3 regions of the Streptomyces sp. NPDC093109 genome follow, and region 3 is predicted to be linked to each of the others. Evidence: riboswitches for the same ligand, from Rfam matches in the RefSeq annotation. Region 3 holds a riboswitch; each other region holds the start of a gene.
The links. Region 3 has a riboswitch for S-adenosylmethionine ahead of thrC (threonine synthase). Riboswitches for the same ligand answer to the same signal wherever they lie in the genome.
Positions count from the first base shown of each region.

Region 1: it holds a riboswitch for S-adenosylmethionine, as region 3 does, so the genes downstream of both, AB0389_RS32410 (ABC transporter substrate-binding protein) here and thrC (threonine synthase) in region 3, are expected to answer to the same signal.
Region 2: it holds a riboswitch for S-adenosylmethionine, as region 3 does, so the genes downstream of both, AB0389_RS17575 (aminotransferase class V-fold PLP-dependent enzyme) here and thrC (threonine synthase) in region 3, are expected to answer to the same signal.

Region 1 covers NZ_JBFBEZ010000049.1:10,217-14,700, reverse strand. Annotated here, with positions in the region: gene AB0389_RS32415 (ABC transporter ATP-binding protein) at 1-768, opposite strand, end outside; gene AB0389_RS32410 (ABC transporter substrate-binding protein) at 808-1,953, opposite strand; SAM riboswitch class IV at 2,141-2,262, opposite strand; gene AB0389_RS32405 (penicillin-binding transpeptidase domain-containing protein) at 2,392-3,840, opposite strand; gene AB0389_RS32400 (IclR family transcriptional regulator) at 3,934-4,484, opposite strand, start outside.
Region 2 covers NZ_JBFBEZ010000016.1:84,044-88,527, reverse strand. Annotated here, with positions in the region: gene AB0389_RS17595 (NYN domain-containing protein) at 1-54, opposite strand, end outside; gene AB0389_RS17590 (hypothetical protein) at 91-333, opposite strand; gene AB0389_RS17585 (rhomboid family intramembrane serine protease) at 492-1,205, shown strand; gene AB0389_RS17580 (Lrp/AsnC ligand binding domain-containing protein) at 1,202-1,483, shown strand; gene AB0389_RS17575 (aminotransferase class V-fold PLP-dependent enzyme) at 1,518-2,939, opposite strand; SAM riboswitch class IV at 3,148-3,265, opposite strand; gene trpD (anthranilate phosphoribosyltransferase) at 3,369-4,433, opposite strand.
Region 3 covers NZ_JBFBEZ010000028.1:94,536-99,019, reverse strand. Annotated here, with positions in the region: gene AB0389_RS25580 (ubiquitin-like small modifier protein 1) at 322-597, opposite strand; gene thrC (threonine synthase) at 647-2,029, opposite strand; SAM riboswitch class I at 2,047-2,174, opposite strand; gene AB0389_RS25570 (glucosyl-3-phosphoglycerate synthase) at 2,415-3,449, shown strand; gene AB0389_RS25565 (hypothetical protein) at 3,569-3,736, shown strand; gene AB0389_RS25560 (trehalose-6-phosphate synthase) at 3,797-4,484, shown strand, end outside.

The DNA.
Region 1 (4,484 bases), on a different contig from region 3:
CGTGCCCGTACCGTCCAGGATGTTGGCCGCGCCGATGAACTCGGCGACGAAGCGGGTCGCCGGGGTCCGGTAGATCTCCGTGGGCGTGCCGAGCTGTTCGAGCCGGCCGCCGTTCAGTACGGCGATCCGGTCGGACAGCGACATCGCCTCCTCCTGGTCGTGCGTGACGAAGACCATCGTGATGCCCAGGCGCTGTTGGAGTTCCCGCAGCTCCACCCGCATCTCCCGGCGCAGCTTCGCGTCGAGGTTCGACAGCGGCTCGTCGAGCAGCAGCACCGCCGGCCGGGTGGCCAGCGCGCGGGCCACCGCCACCCGCTGCTGCTGGCCGCCCGAGAGCTGCTTGGGCCGGCGTGCCGCGTACTGCTCAAGACCGACGAGGCGCAGCGCCTCGGTGACCCGCTCGGTCCGCTCGGCGCGCTCCACCCGGCGCACCTTCAGCCCGTACGCGACGTTGTCCGCGACGGTCATGTGCGGAAAGAGCGCGTAGTTCTGGAAGACCAGACCGAGGCCCCGGCGGTGGGTCGGGACATCGGTCAGGTCCACCCCGTCGATCGTGATCCGGCCCGCGGTGGGGCGGACGAACCCGGCCAGGCTGTTCAGCAGGGTCGTCTTGCCGCAGCCGCTGGGGCCGAGGACGGACAGGAACTCGCCGCGCCGGATGGAGAGCCGGTCGACGTCGAGCACCCGCTGGCCCTCGTACCCGGAGGCGAGGCCGTCGATCTCGATGTGCGGGGTGTGCGTGTTCTGCTTCTGCGGTGAGCTGGTCACATCAGGTCCTCGGGTCTGTCTGCTGCTCTGTCTGCCGATCTACTTGAAGATCTGGTTCCAGCGCTGCTGCCACTCGTTGAGCTTGGGGGTGGCGGTCTTGTAGTCGACCCAGGTGAACTTCTTGTAGACGTCCTCGCCGTACTTCACCTTGGCCTTGAAGGCGGCGTCGTAGTCGATGGTGTCGTTGCCCGCGCCGTAGAACGTGCCCTGGGCGAACGGCTTCTGGTACTTCGCGGCGCTCAGGTAGTTCAGGAACTTGTACGCGGCGGCCGTGTGCTTCGAGCCCTTGGGCACGTAGTACGAGGTCAGCGCGCCGACCGCGCCCGAGGAGGGGTAGGTGAAGCCGATCGGCTGGCCCTCCTTCTCCATGGCGAAGGCGCGGCCGTCCCAGAACGGGACGATCCAGGCGTCGCCGTTCTGGAGGACGGTGGCGACGCTGCCGGCGTCCGCCGGGTAGGCCGAGACGCAGCCCTTCAGCTCGGCGAGCTTCTTGAAGCCCTTGTCGACGTCGGCGGGGTTGGAGAGCTTGCCGCCGTCCTGGGACACGAGCGCGGAGAAGAACTCAAGACCGGCGTTGTAGGTGAGCGGGGGCAGCGCGACATGACCGCAGTACTTCTTGTCGAAGATGTCGGTCCAGTCCTTGGGCGCCTGCTTGATCTTGTCGGTGCGGTAGAGCAGCCCGTTGGAGCCGGTGGTCAGCGGCACGCCGTACGACGCCCCGTCGATCGTCGACCGCTCGGTCAGCACCGGGTCGAGCTGCTTCCAGTGGCTGAGGTCGGCGGTCTTCAGCGGTTCGAGGAGATTGCCGCCGACGGCCTGGTGCAGCGAGCCGGGGGTGAGGGCGAGAACGTCGAACGGCGCGTTCTTGCCGCCCGCCGCGCGCAGCTTGGTGACCCAGTCGGAGTCGGCGCCGTACACCAGGTTCACCTTGATGCCGGTGTCCTTCTCGAACGGCTCGACGAAGGACGACTTGAACAGCTCGCCCCACGCGCCGGCGAAGGCGGTGACGGTGATCGACTCGCCCTTGCCGTCGCCCGAGCCGCTGCCGGAGGAGCCCGAGCCGCCGCCCGTGTCGACGCTGCCACAGCCGGTCAGGGTGAGCGCGGTGACGGTGCCGGCCGAGGCGAGCGCCAGCAGATAGCCGCGCCTGCGGGCGCGGGCGGGGCGGGGCAGGACAGATCTCATGAGGGAGAGCTCCTCAGTGCGGTGAGTGAATGCGGCGAGTGCCGTGCGTGGCGAGTGCCGTGGGTCTTGCCGGCGCCGGGCCGGAGCGGGAAGCACGAGGGACGCGAGCGTGCCGACGCGGCGCGTGGCGCGCACTGATCGCGATGTCATTCCGTACTCCCGTCACAGGTCCAGGACCTGACCGACAGGTCCGCGCTTGCTCCCGGCACATCGGTGTGCGCGTGGAGCCGTGTCATCACCCGGGGCACCCCACCGCAGAAGGAGGGTTGCCGCTCAGCAAGCCGGGGCTTGTCGCTGAGACTCGTGACGTCGAAAAAGTAACATTCATTTAAGCCAAACCAAAGATGACCTGGATCACAACGAGAGTGGTCCAGGTCATCGCACGGCGCCGCTGCGGGGGCCGTTGTGGGTGCCTCTGTGGCGCCGCTGTACGGATCGCTACCGCACCGCCGCCGCCATCATCTTCTGCGCGATCGGCGCGGCCAGACCGTTGCCGCTGACCTCCGAGCGCGCCGCGCCCGAGTCCTCGACGACGACCGCGACCGCCACCTCCTTGCCGCTCGACGCGTCCTTCGCGTACGAGGTGAACCAGGCGTACGGCGTCCCGTCGTTGTCCACGCCGTGCTGGGCCGTGCCGGTCTTGCCGCCCACCTCCGCGCCGCTGACCTTGGCGTTCGTCCCCGTACCGTCCTCCACGACCGTCACCATCGCGCTGCGCAGCTGCTCGGCCGTCGAGGAGGAGACGATGCGGGTGGTGTCGCTGTCCTTGTACGAGCGCACCGTGCCGCCGCTGCCGTCCACCACCTTGGACACCATGTGCGGCGCGGCCATCAGCCCGTCGTTGGCCAGCGAGGCCGAGACCATCGCCATCTGGAGCGGGGTGGCCGTCACATCGAACTGGCCGATTCCCGACAGTCCCGTCTGCGCCTCGTCCATGCCGGAGGGGTACACGCTCGCCGCCGCGCGCACCGGCACGTCCTGCGCGGAGTCGTTGAACCCGAACTTCTCGGCCATGGCCCGGACCTTCGTCTGTCCCAACCGCACCGCCATCTTCGCGAAGACGGTGTTGCAGGAGTACCGCAGGGCGGTGCGGATCGTGGCGTTCTCGCACGGCGCCGAGGCGCTCTCGTTCTCCAGCACGGTCCGCGTGTTCGGCAGGGTGTACGGGTCCGGGCTGTCGGTCTTCTCGTCGACCGAGCCGTACAGCCCGTCCTCCAGCGCCGCCGCCGCGACGACCAGCTTGAACGTCGAGCCGGGCGGCAGCGGCTGCCGCAGCGCGCGGTTGACCATCGGCTTGTCCGCGCCGGTCGTCAGCTTCTTCCAGGCGGCGCCGTCCGACGTCCCGCTGATCTCCGTCGGGTCGTACGACGGGGTGGAGACCACCGCGAGGATCCGGCCGGTCTTGGGGTCGATCGCGACGGCCGCGCCCTTCTTGTCGCCGAGCGCCGCGTAGCCCGCCTTCTGGACCGCCGGGTCGATCGTGGTGAGGACGTCGCCGGGCTTGGTCTGCTTGCCGGTGAGCGCGTCGACCGGGTTCTTGAGCGCGCTGTTCGTCCCGTCGAGCACGTCCGCGAAGATGCCCTCCAGCTGGGTGGAGCCGTACGCCTGCGAGCTGTAGCCGGTGACGGGCGCGTACAGCGCGCCGTCGGTGTACGTCCGCTCGTAGGCGAGATCGCCACTGTCCGTCCGCCGGGAACCCGTGACCGGCGAGCCGGCCACGATGATGTCGCCCTGCGGGTGCGCGTACTGGGCGATGGCGGTCCGCCGGTTGTCCGGGTTGTCCGCGAGCGCCTTCGCCTCGTACGCCTGCACCCAGGTCGCCCGCAGCATCAGCGCGAGGACCATCAGCAGGCAGATGACCGCCGTGTGCCTGATCGTCTTGTTCATCTCACTGCGAGGGACGAGCGGGCGGTGGACGGGGTTCCCCGGGGCCTGGCTTCTCAGAGAGTCTTCATAAAGGTCGTTATAAGGGGCGAAAGGTCAGAGCCGGCGGGTCGCGAGGGTGAGCCGGTCGCGGGCGTCGAAGAGCGCGTCCTTGATCATCTGCTCGTGCCCGGGGGTGAGCCTGGCCACCGGCACCGAGCAGCTGATCGCGTCGCGCGCCGGGGTGCGGTACGGGATCGCGATGCCGAAGCAGCGCAGCCCGAGCGTGTTCTCCTCGCGGTCCACGGCGAAGCCCTGCTCCCGGATCACGGCCAGCTCCTCGATGAGCCGCTCGCGGTCCGTGAGGGTGTGCTCGGTCAGCGCGGGCAGCGTCTCCGGCAGCAGTGCGCGCACCTGTTCGTCGGTGTGCGTCGCGAGCAGCGCCTTGCCGAGCGAGGTGGAGTGCGCGGGCAGCCGGCGGCCGACGCGGGTGAAGGGGCGCAGATAGTGCTGCGACTGGCGGGTCGCGAGATAGACGACATTGGTGCCGTCGAGGCGCGCGAGGTGGATGGTCTCGCTGGTGTCGTCCGAGAGCCGGTCCAGGGTGGGGCGGGCCGCGGCGACCACCTCGTCCCCGTCGATGTACGAGGTACCGACCAGCAGGGCCC
Region 2 (4,484 bases), on a different contig from region 3:
GGCGTCACCGCCGGCCGCGCCGGCCGGCTCAGCACCGCCCGTGGGCTGCTCCACGATCCGTCACCCCACTACCCCTTTCGGGCGGCTCCCTCAGGAACCGGCGCCCGGCCTGTCCACCAGTTCGATCTGATCCACCGCGTTGCACCAGCGGCAGCGCACGGACTCGATGGTCTCACTGACCACCTCGCGCTCCTCGACCTTAGGCTCCCCGGCCAGGTCCAGATGGACGTACTCGACGGACTTCGAGGACCGGGTCACATCGAACCGGGTCAGATTGCCGCACAAGGTGCAGCGCCATCGGGTGGTGGCCGTGGGCTGCGGAACCGTCGTCATCGTGATCGTGCCGTCCTTTTCCATCGTCCTTGGTGCGGGTGCCCCGCGGCGCGACGTCGAACCGCGGATGGCATCCGGCAACCCTAAGGCCTCAGGGGCACCCCGCGGGGCGGCGAGGCGCTCTGTACCGAAGGGTCCCGGTACGCCATGCTCTGTCCGTGATCTCATGGCGGAGGCTCGCACGCGGACCCGTGGTGACCTACGGGCTGATCGGCGTCTGCGTGCTGGCCTTCCTGCTCAGCCCGGTCTCCGGGCTGCGTCCGGGGTACGGCGACGGCGACGCGCTCCGCGCCGCCCAGAGCGCCTACTTCGAACGGTGGGGCGTCATCCCCGACCAGCTGATGCGCGGCGCCTCCGCCCGTACCCTCCTCACCCCGCTCACCGCGCTCTTCGTCCACGGCGGCTGGCTGCACCTGCTCGGCAACATGCTCTTCCTGCATGTGTTCGGGGCGATGACCGAGGAGCGCATGGGCCGGGCGCACTTCCTGCTCTTCTCCCTCGGCGTCGGCTATCTCGCCCTCTTCGCGTACGCGGCGGCCAACGCCGGCTCCGCGCAGACCCTGGTGGGCGCCTCCGGCGCGATCTCGGGGGTGCTCGGCGCCTTCCTCTACCTCTTCCCGCGGGCCCGGGTCACCAGTCTCTTCCCGTTCCTGCTCTTCCTGCCGCTGCGCTTCCCCGCCTGGTCCGTGCTGATCTTCTGGTTCGCGCTCCAGTGGCTGGCCCTGCGCGGCGCGGGCGAGGGCCCCGGGGTCGCCTACCTCGCGCATCTGGTGGGGTTCGGCGCCGGCTTCTGCTACGCCTGGGTGCGTTACTGGCGTACCGATAGAGTGCACGGACAGACCGGGGCCACCGAGGGAGAACGCCAACCGTGATCACCGCGATCGTGCTCATCAAGACCAGCGTCGACCGGATCCCCGAGATCGCCGAGTCCATCGCCTCGCTCGACAGCGTCAGCGAGGTCTTCTCGGTGACCGGTACGTACGACCTGATCGCCATGGTGCGCGTACCCAAGCACGACGATCTCGCCGATGTCATCCCCGGCCGGATCAGCAAGATCCCCGGCGTCGAGGCCACCGACACCCACGTCGCGTTCCGTACGTACTCGCAGCACGACCTGGAGGCGGCCTTCGCGATCGGACTCGACGCGTAGGACCGCCTCCGGCGGGTACGTACGTACGTACGCGTTACGCGGCGGCCGTCGCGGCGCCGTTACGGTCCGGGACGCACCGGCCGTCCTCCGTGCGGTAGTTCCACCGGGCGCCGTCGCTGACCAGCTCGCGCACCGCCCGGACGAACCGCTCCACGTGCTCGTCCGGCGTCCCCGCGCCGAAGCTCACCCGGATCGCGTTGAGCGAGCGCTCGCCCGGCTCCGCCTCCGGCGCGCCGCACTCCCCCGGGTCCTGCGGGTCGCTGCCCAGCAGCGTCCGCACCAGCGGGTGCGCGCAGAACAGCCCGTCCCGTACCCCGATGCCGTACTCCGCCGAGAGCGCGGCGGCGAAGTGCGAGCTGTTCCACCCCTCGACGACGAACGACAGCACCCCGACCCGCGGCGCGTCGTCCCCGAAGAGGGAGAGCACCTTCACCTCGGGCACCTCGGCGAGCCCCGCCCGCACCCGCGCCACCAGCGCCTGCTCGCGCGCCGACAGCGCGTCGAAGCCGGCCTCCGTCAGCGCCTTGCAGGCCGAGGCGATCGCGTACACCCCGATGACGTTCGGCGAACCGGCCTCGTGGCGCGCCGCCGTGGTGTGCCAGTCGACGTCCACGCCGCCGTCGGCCCGGCGCGCGACCTTGCGGCTGGCGCCGCCGCCCGCGAGATACGGCTCGGCGTCCCGCAGCCAGTCGGCGCGGCCCGCGAGGACCCCGGAGCCGAACGGCGCGTACAGCTTGTGCCCGGAGAAGGCGATCCAGTCGACATCCAGCTCGGCGATGTCCACCGCGTGGTGCGGTACGAGCTGAGCGGCGTCCAGCACGATCCGGGCGCCGTGCGCGTGGGCGGCGGCGGCCAGCTCCCGCACGGGCCACAGCTCGCCCGTCACATTGGACGCGCCCGTGACACAGACCAGCGCCGGCCCCTTCGGGTCGCGCGAGGCGAGCGCGCGCTCCAGGGTGGCGACGGCCTCGGCCGGGGTACGGGGAGCGTTCAGGTAGGTCACCAGGGCGTCCCGCCACGGCAGCAGCGAGGCGTGGTGCTCCGTCTCGAAGACGAACACCTGGCAGCCGTCGGGGACCACGGCGGCCAGCAGATTCAGCGAGTCGGTGGTCGAGCGGGTGAAGACGACCTGGTCGTCCGGGCGGCAGCCGAGGAACTCCGCGACCGTGCGGCGGCTGTTCTCGAAGAGGTCCGTGGACAGCTGCGAGAGATAGCCGGCGCCCCGGTGGACGCTGCCGTAGTACGGGGCGTACGCGGCGACGTCGTCCCACACGCGCTGGAGCGCCGGGGCGCTGGCCGCGTAGTCCAGGGCCGCGTAGCCGACCTCGCCACCGGTGACGAGCGGCACGGTCACGTCCCGCCCCAGCACCGGGAGCGGCGCGCCACAGGCGGGGTCGTCGGAGGGGGGCGCGGAGCCGGCGGTGGCAGTGGCGGTGGCGTTCGGGTATGCGGACATGGCGGTATCTCCCGGCAGGACAAGGCGGAATGGCGGCTTCAGGAACCCGCGGGCGGGCATGGCGGAGCCATGACGTTGGCGCGGGGAATGCCTCGACACACGGAGATCACCGTGCGGAGGTGTGGTGAAGAGGGGGCGTAACAGCCCTAACGCATTCGCTTGCTCACGAGACTGCTCCCTTGAGGACCAGGACCCCAAAGGCACAAGGGGTCCGCGCTTGCCGTAGACCTCGCTGCCTACGGCCTGGTCTTCACCCGGGGCACCCCGCCACGGACGGAGGGTTGCCGGACAGCGAGCCGGGGCCTAAATCGCTGTCACTCATGACCTTGGGCGAAAGTATGGCACAGCGTGCCGGACCGCCCAACAGCTGTCCGCGATACGGGACGGAAAAGCCACCCCCGTCCCGTAACGCCTCACCTCACCCTGCCGTCAGGCGTTGCTCGCGCTCACCCAGCGGGCCAGCGAGCGCGCCGCCGCGCCCGAGTCGATGGACTCCGCCGCGCGGGCGATGCCCGCCGCCAGCTGGAGTTCCAGCGCGTCGTCGGTCGGGTCCAGGGCCACCAGCGCCGCCGCCGCGTTGAGCAGGACGGCGTCCCGTACGGGCCCGGTCTCGCCGGCCAGCAGCCGGCGGGCGACATCCGCGTTGTACGACGCGTCCGCGCCGCGCAGCGCCTCGACCGGGACGAGGGACAGCCCGACGTCGCGCGGGTCGAAGGCCTGCTCGGTGACCTTGCCGTCCCGGACGACCCAGACCCGGGAGGTGGCCGTGGTGGTCAGCTCGTCGAGTCCGTCGTCGCCCCGGAAGACCAGCGCGGACGAGCCCCGCTCGGCCAGCACCCCGGCGACGATCGGCGCCATCCGGGCATCGGCGACACCGGTCGCCTGGGACCGTACCCGGGCGGGATTGGTCAGCGGGCCAAGGAAGTTGAAGACCGTACGGATGCCCAGCTCGCCGCGCGCGGCCCCCACATGGCGCAGGGCGGGGTGGAACTTCACCGCGAAGCAGAAGGTGATGCCCGCCTCCTCGGCGACCTCGGCCACCCGCTCCGGGGTCAGCTCCAGATTGACGCCGAGCTTCGCCAGTACGTCGGAGGCCCCGCTCGCCGAGGACGCGGCGCGGCTGCCGTGCTTGACGACCTTCGCGCCGGTGCCCGCGACGACGATCGAGGACATGGTGGAGATATTGACGGTCTTGGCGCCGTCGCCGCCGGTGCCGACGACATCGACGGTCCGGCCGGGAACCTCTATCAGCCGGGCGTGCCCGTACATCGCCCGGACCAGACCGCTGATCTCCTCGACGGTCTCGCCCTTGGCCCGCAGCGCCACCGCGAACCCGGCGATCTGCGCGTCGGTGGCCTCGCCGCTCATCATCCGGTCCATCGCCCAGGCGGTCGCGCCGGCGCTCAGATCGGCACCGTCCAGCAGGGCGTTCAGCACACCCGGCCAGGTGCGGTCCGCCACGGGGTCGCCTCCGACGGGGGTAACAGCGCTCATCGCTCGCTCCTGGTCTCCGGGACGGGTACGCGGGCCCGCGAGGACCCGGGG
Region 3 (4,484 bases):
CTCTGCAACAGGTCAATCGGACGAGAAATCTGGGCGTGGCCGAACTCGCATAGCGATGAATTCGCAGCGATCCAGGGCAAGTCGGGCCGGGCAAAGCGCATCTATCACGCAAAGGCCACCGGGAGATCGGCCTCATGTTGTCGCGTTCTCGCGCGCGTTGGCGGCGGCGGACGGCAGGGCCTTCCCCTACTGTATCGCGCTCAACCATGCAGAATGGCCCCCTCCGCTTCGCTTGCGGAGGGGGCCATTCCAGTAATCCGGAGCGCATCGCATGTGCGTGCGATGCACGTGCGATGCGCGTGCGATGCGCGTACGCGGCGGTCAGCCGCCGGCGACCGCCGGGATGATCGAGATGCCGGCGCCCGCGGGCGTCGCGGTCTCCAGGCCCTGCTCGAAGCGGACGTCGTCGTCGTTCACGTACACGTTCACGAAGCGGCGCAGCTTGCCCTGGTCGTCCAGGACGCGCGCGGCGATGCCGGGGTGGTTGGCCTCCAGGGACTGGATGACCTCGGCGAGGGTCGCGCCCTCCGCCGGGACCTCGGCCTCACCACCGGTGTACGTGCGGAGGATGGTGGGGATGCGGACCTTGACGCTCATGGTGGTGCCCTTTCTGCGGAGTACGGGGTCGCTGCTGAACGAGTGGGGGTCAGCTCGCGCCGTCGGAGGCTTCACCGGAAGCGTCACCGGAAGCGCCGTCGCTCCCGACCGCCGCCAGCCCGGCCGCCCGGAACGCGTCGAGACTCGGCCTGATCGTCGCCGTCGGCCCGGTCGTGGGCGCCACGGCGTCCAGCGTCTTGAGGCCGTCACCGGTGTTCAGGACCACGGTGGTGAGCGTCGGGTCCAGCAGCCCCGCCTCGATGAGCTTCTTCGTCACGCCGACGGTCACCCCGCCCGCGGTCTCCGCGAAGATCCCCTCCGTACGGGCGAGCAGCTTGATCGCGTCGACGATCTGCTCGTCGTTGACGTCCTCGACGGCACCGCCGGTGCGCCGGGCGATGTCCAGGACGTACGGGCCGTCCGCCGGGTTGCCGATCGCCAGCGACTTGGCGATGGTGTCCGGCTTCTGCGGCCGTACGACGTCGTGGCCCGCCTTGAAGGCGGTGGAGACCGGCGAGCAGCCCTCGGCCTGGGCGCCGAAGATCTTGTACGGCTTGTCCTCGACCAGGCCCAGCTTGATCAGCTCCTGAAGACCCTTGTCGATCTTCGTGAGCTGGGAGCCCGAGGCGATCGGGATGACGAGCTGGTCGGGCAGCCGCCAGCCGAGCTGCTCGCAGATCTCGTACGCGAGCGTCTTGGAGCCCTCGCCGTAGTACGGGCGCAGGTTGACGTTGACGAAGCCCCAGCCCTCACCGAGCGGGTCGCCGATCAGCTCGGAGCAGAAACGGTTCACGTCGTCGTAATTGCCCTCGATGCCGACCAGCTCACCGCCGTACACCGCGGCCATGACGACCTTGCCCTGCTCCAGGTCGTGCGGGATGAACACGCACGAGCGCAGCCCGGCGCGGGCGGCGGCGGCGCCGACGGCGCCCGCGAGGTTGCCCGTGGAGGAGCAGGAGAGCGTGGTGAAGCCGAAGGCGCGGGCGGCCTCGACGGCGATGGCGACGACGCGGTCCTTGAAGGAGTGCGTCGGGTTGCCGGAGTCGTCCTTGACGTGGAGCGAGCCGGTGATGCCCAGTTCACGGGCGAGATTGTCGGCCTTGACGAGCTTGGTGAAGCCGGGGTTGATGTTCGGCTTCGTGGCCACGTCGGCGGGGACCGGCAGCAGCGGTGCGTAGCGCCAGATGTTGTCGGGGCCCTCGGCGATGCGCTTCTTCAGCTCTTCGGGACTGCCGCTCGGCAGGTCGTACGCGACTTCGAGCGGCCCGAAACAGCTCGCGCAGGCGAAAATGGGTCCGAGGGCGAAACGTTCGCCGCATTCGCGGCAGGAGAGCGCGACGGCGGGACCGAAATCAACACTTCCGCTTCCGCTGCCCGTACTTCCGCTGCCCGTGTTCTTCGTCTCGTTGTCCGGGACGGTCTGCACAGCCATGATGGCGAGGCCCTTTCTCCTCATCTTCCTCGCGACGTACTTCGCCGCAAGACGGAATTGGCACCTTCCCCACCGTGACCTCGCGGTCGGCGGGAGGGTTGCCGGGACTTCAACGGGCCGTTCCCTCAGTCCCTCTGGATGAGCGCTATGACGCCGGACCCGGGGTCCGGTGCGTTTGTTTCACCTGCTGGTGTCGTTCAAGACTGTAACCGAAGGAGTGGACGGCTGAGATAGTCGTCCGCACCGCGAGATGGATCACACGGGGGTCCGCACGGGGTCCGCACGGGGTCCGCGCGGGGTCCGGACCGGATCACACGGATCAGTGGTTTACGACGCTTTACAACGCTTTACGAAGCTTTACGGATCAGCGCAGGGAGTACCGAACGTGCTGGAAGAGGTGGAACGCTGGCTGGCCAGGCGTTCCTGGTCCGCCGCCGACCGTACGCTCGACCAGCTGCTGGCGGCGAAGGCCGCCCGGGGCAGCACGGTGAGCGTCGTGCTGCCGGCGCTGAACGAGGAGGAGACGGTCGGCGAGATCGTCTCCGTGATCCGGCGCGCGCTGATGACGCGGACGGCGCCGCTGGTGGACGAGCTGGTGGTGATCGACTCCGGCTCCACGGACCGTACGGCCCGGGTGGCGGCGGCGGCCGGCGCGCGCGTCGTGCACCGGGACGCGATCCTGCCGAGGCTGCCGGCCCTGCCCGGCAAGGGCGAGGTGCTGTGGCGGTCGCTGCTGGTGACGAGCGGCGATGTCGTGTGCTTCGTGGACGCCGACCTGCGGGAGTTCTCGGCGGACTTCGTGTCCGGGACGGTCGGCCCGCTGCTCACGGACCCGGGGGTGGACTTCGTGAAGGCGATGTACGACCGGCCGCTGAGGAACGCCACGGACGCGCCCGGTACCGGGGGCGCCGGTCAGGGCACCGGCCAGAGCGCAGGCCAGGGCGGGCGGGTGACCGAGCTGGTGGCCAGGCCGCTGCTCAATCTGCACTGGCCCCGGCTGGCCGGTTTCGTCCAGCCGCTGGGCGGGGAGTACGCGGCGCGCCGCGCCCTGCTGGAGCGGCTGCCGTTCCCGGTCGGGTACGGCGTCGAGCTGGGCCTGCTGGTCGACGCGCTCCACGCGGTGGGGCTGGACGCGCTGGCGCAGGTCGACGTAGGGGTACGGCTGCACCGCCACCAGGACGACGCAGCCCTCGGCCGGATGGCGGCGGCGATCTACCGCACGGCGCAGCTGCGGCTGTCGCGGGGGCGTCCGGCGGGACAGGCGGGGCAGCTGGGGCAGCTGGTACGGCCGCGGCTGACGCAGTTCGAGCGGCGGGAGGACGGCGCGGGCGGCTTCGCGCCTCGGACGCACGCGGTGGACACGGAGGAGCGCCCGCCGATGCGCGAGATAGCCGAGTACACGGCGGGCAGGGCCGCGTAAGGCACCCGGCCGAAACGGCACCCGCCCGGTAGCGGCACCCGGCCCGTACCGGCACGGCGTACCGGCGCGGCGCAACACCCCACCCCCGATCCGATTACCTACATTCATCCCTTATGGGCATGAAACACATCTTCATCGGCATGATCGCGGACGCGGACCGCCAGCTCGCCCTCACCGGCGCGGCGGCCGAGCGCCTGTGGCTGCTCGGCGGGGTGACGCTGGCGCTCGCGGGTGCCGGGGCGGTCGCCCTGGCGGCGATGCGCGGCACCCGCGGTCCGCGCGACTGACAGGTCACACCCGCACGTCCGTACGTTTGAGCCCTCGCCACGCGGGCTAGGTTTCGGCACATGGTCTCCGAGCAGCCCAAGCAACCCGCACAGCCCGCGCAGTCCGCGCAACCCGCGCAACCCGCGCAAGTACTCGTCGCGTCCAACCGCGGCCCCGTCTCGTACACCGTGGGCGACGACGGCGCCCTGGTGGCCAAGCGGGGCGGCGGCGGGCTGGTCTCCGGGCTGTCGGCCATCGGCCCGGACGTGGACGCCGTCTGGGTGTGCGCGGCGCTCGGCGAGGGCGACCGCGAGGCCGTGCGGCGGCTGGACGGCAGGCTCGACCCGGCGGACACCGGCGGGCAGCGGGTCCGCATGATCGCCGTTCCGCCCGAGGTCTACGCGGACGCGTACAACCACATCGCGAACTCGACGCTCTGGTTCGTCCACCACCTGCTCTACCAGACCCCGCTGGAGCCGTCCTTCGGCCCGGAGTTCCGCGCCCGGTGGGCGTCGTACGAGACGTACAACCGCGCCTTCGCGCAGGCCCTGGCCGACGAGGCGGCCGAGGGCGCGGCGGTCCTCGTGCAGGACTACCACCTCGCGCTGGTGCCAGGCATGCTGCGCGCGCTCCGCCCCGACCTGCGGATCGGGCACTTCTCGCACACCCCGTGGGCGCCGGTGGACTACTTCCGGCTGCTGCCCGACGACATCGCGCGCCAGCTGCTGCGCGGCATCCTCGGCGCCGACCGCGCCGGTTTTCTGACCC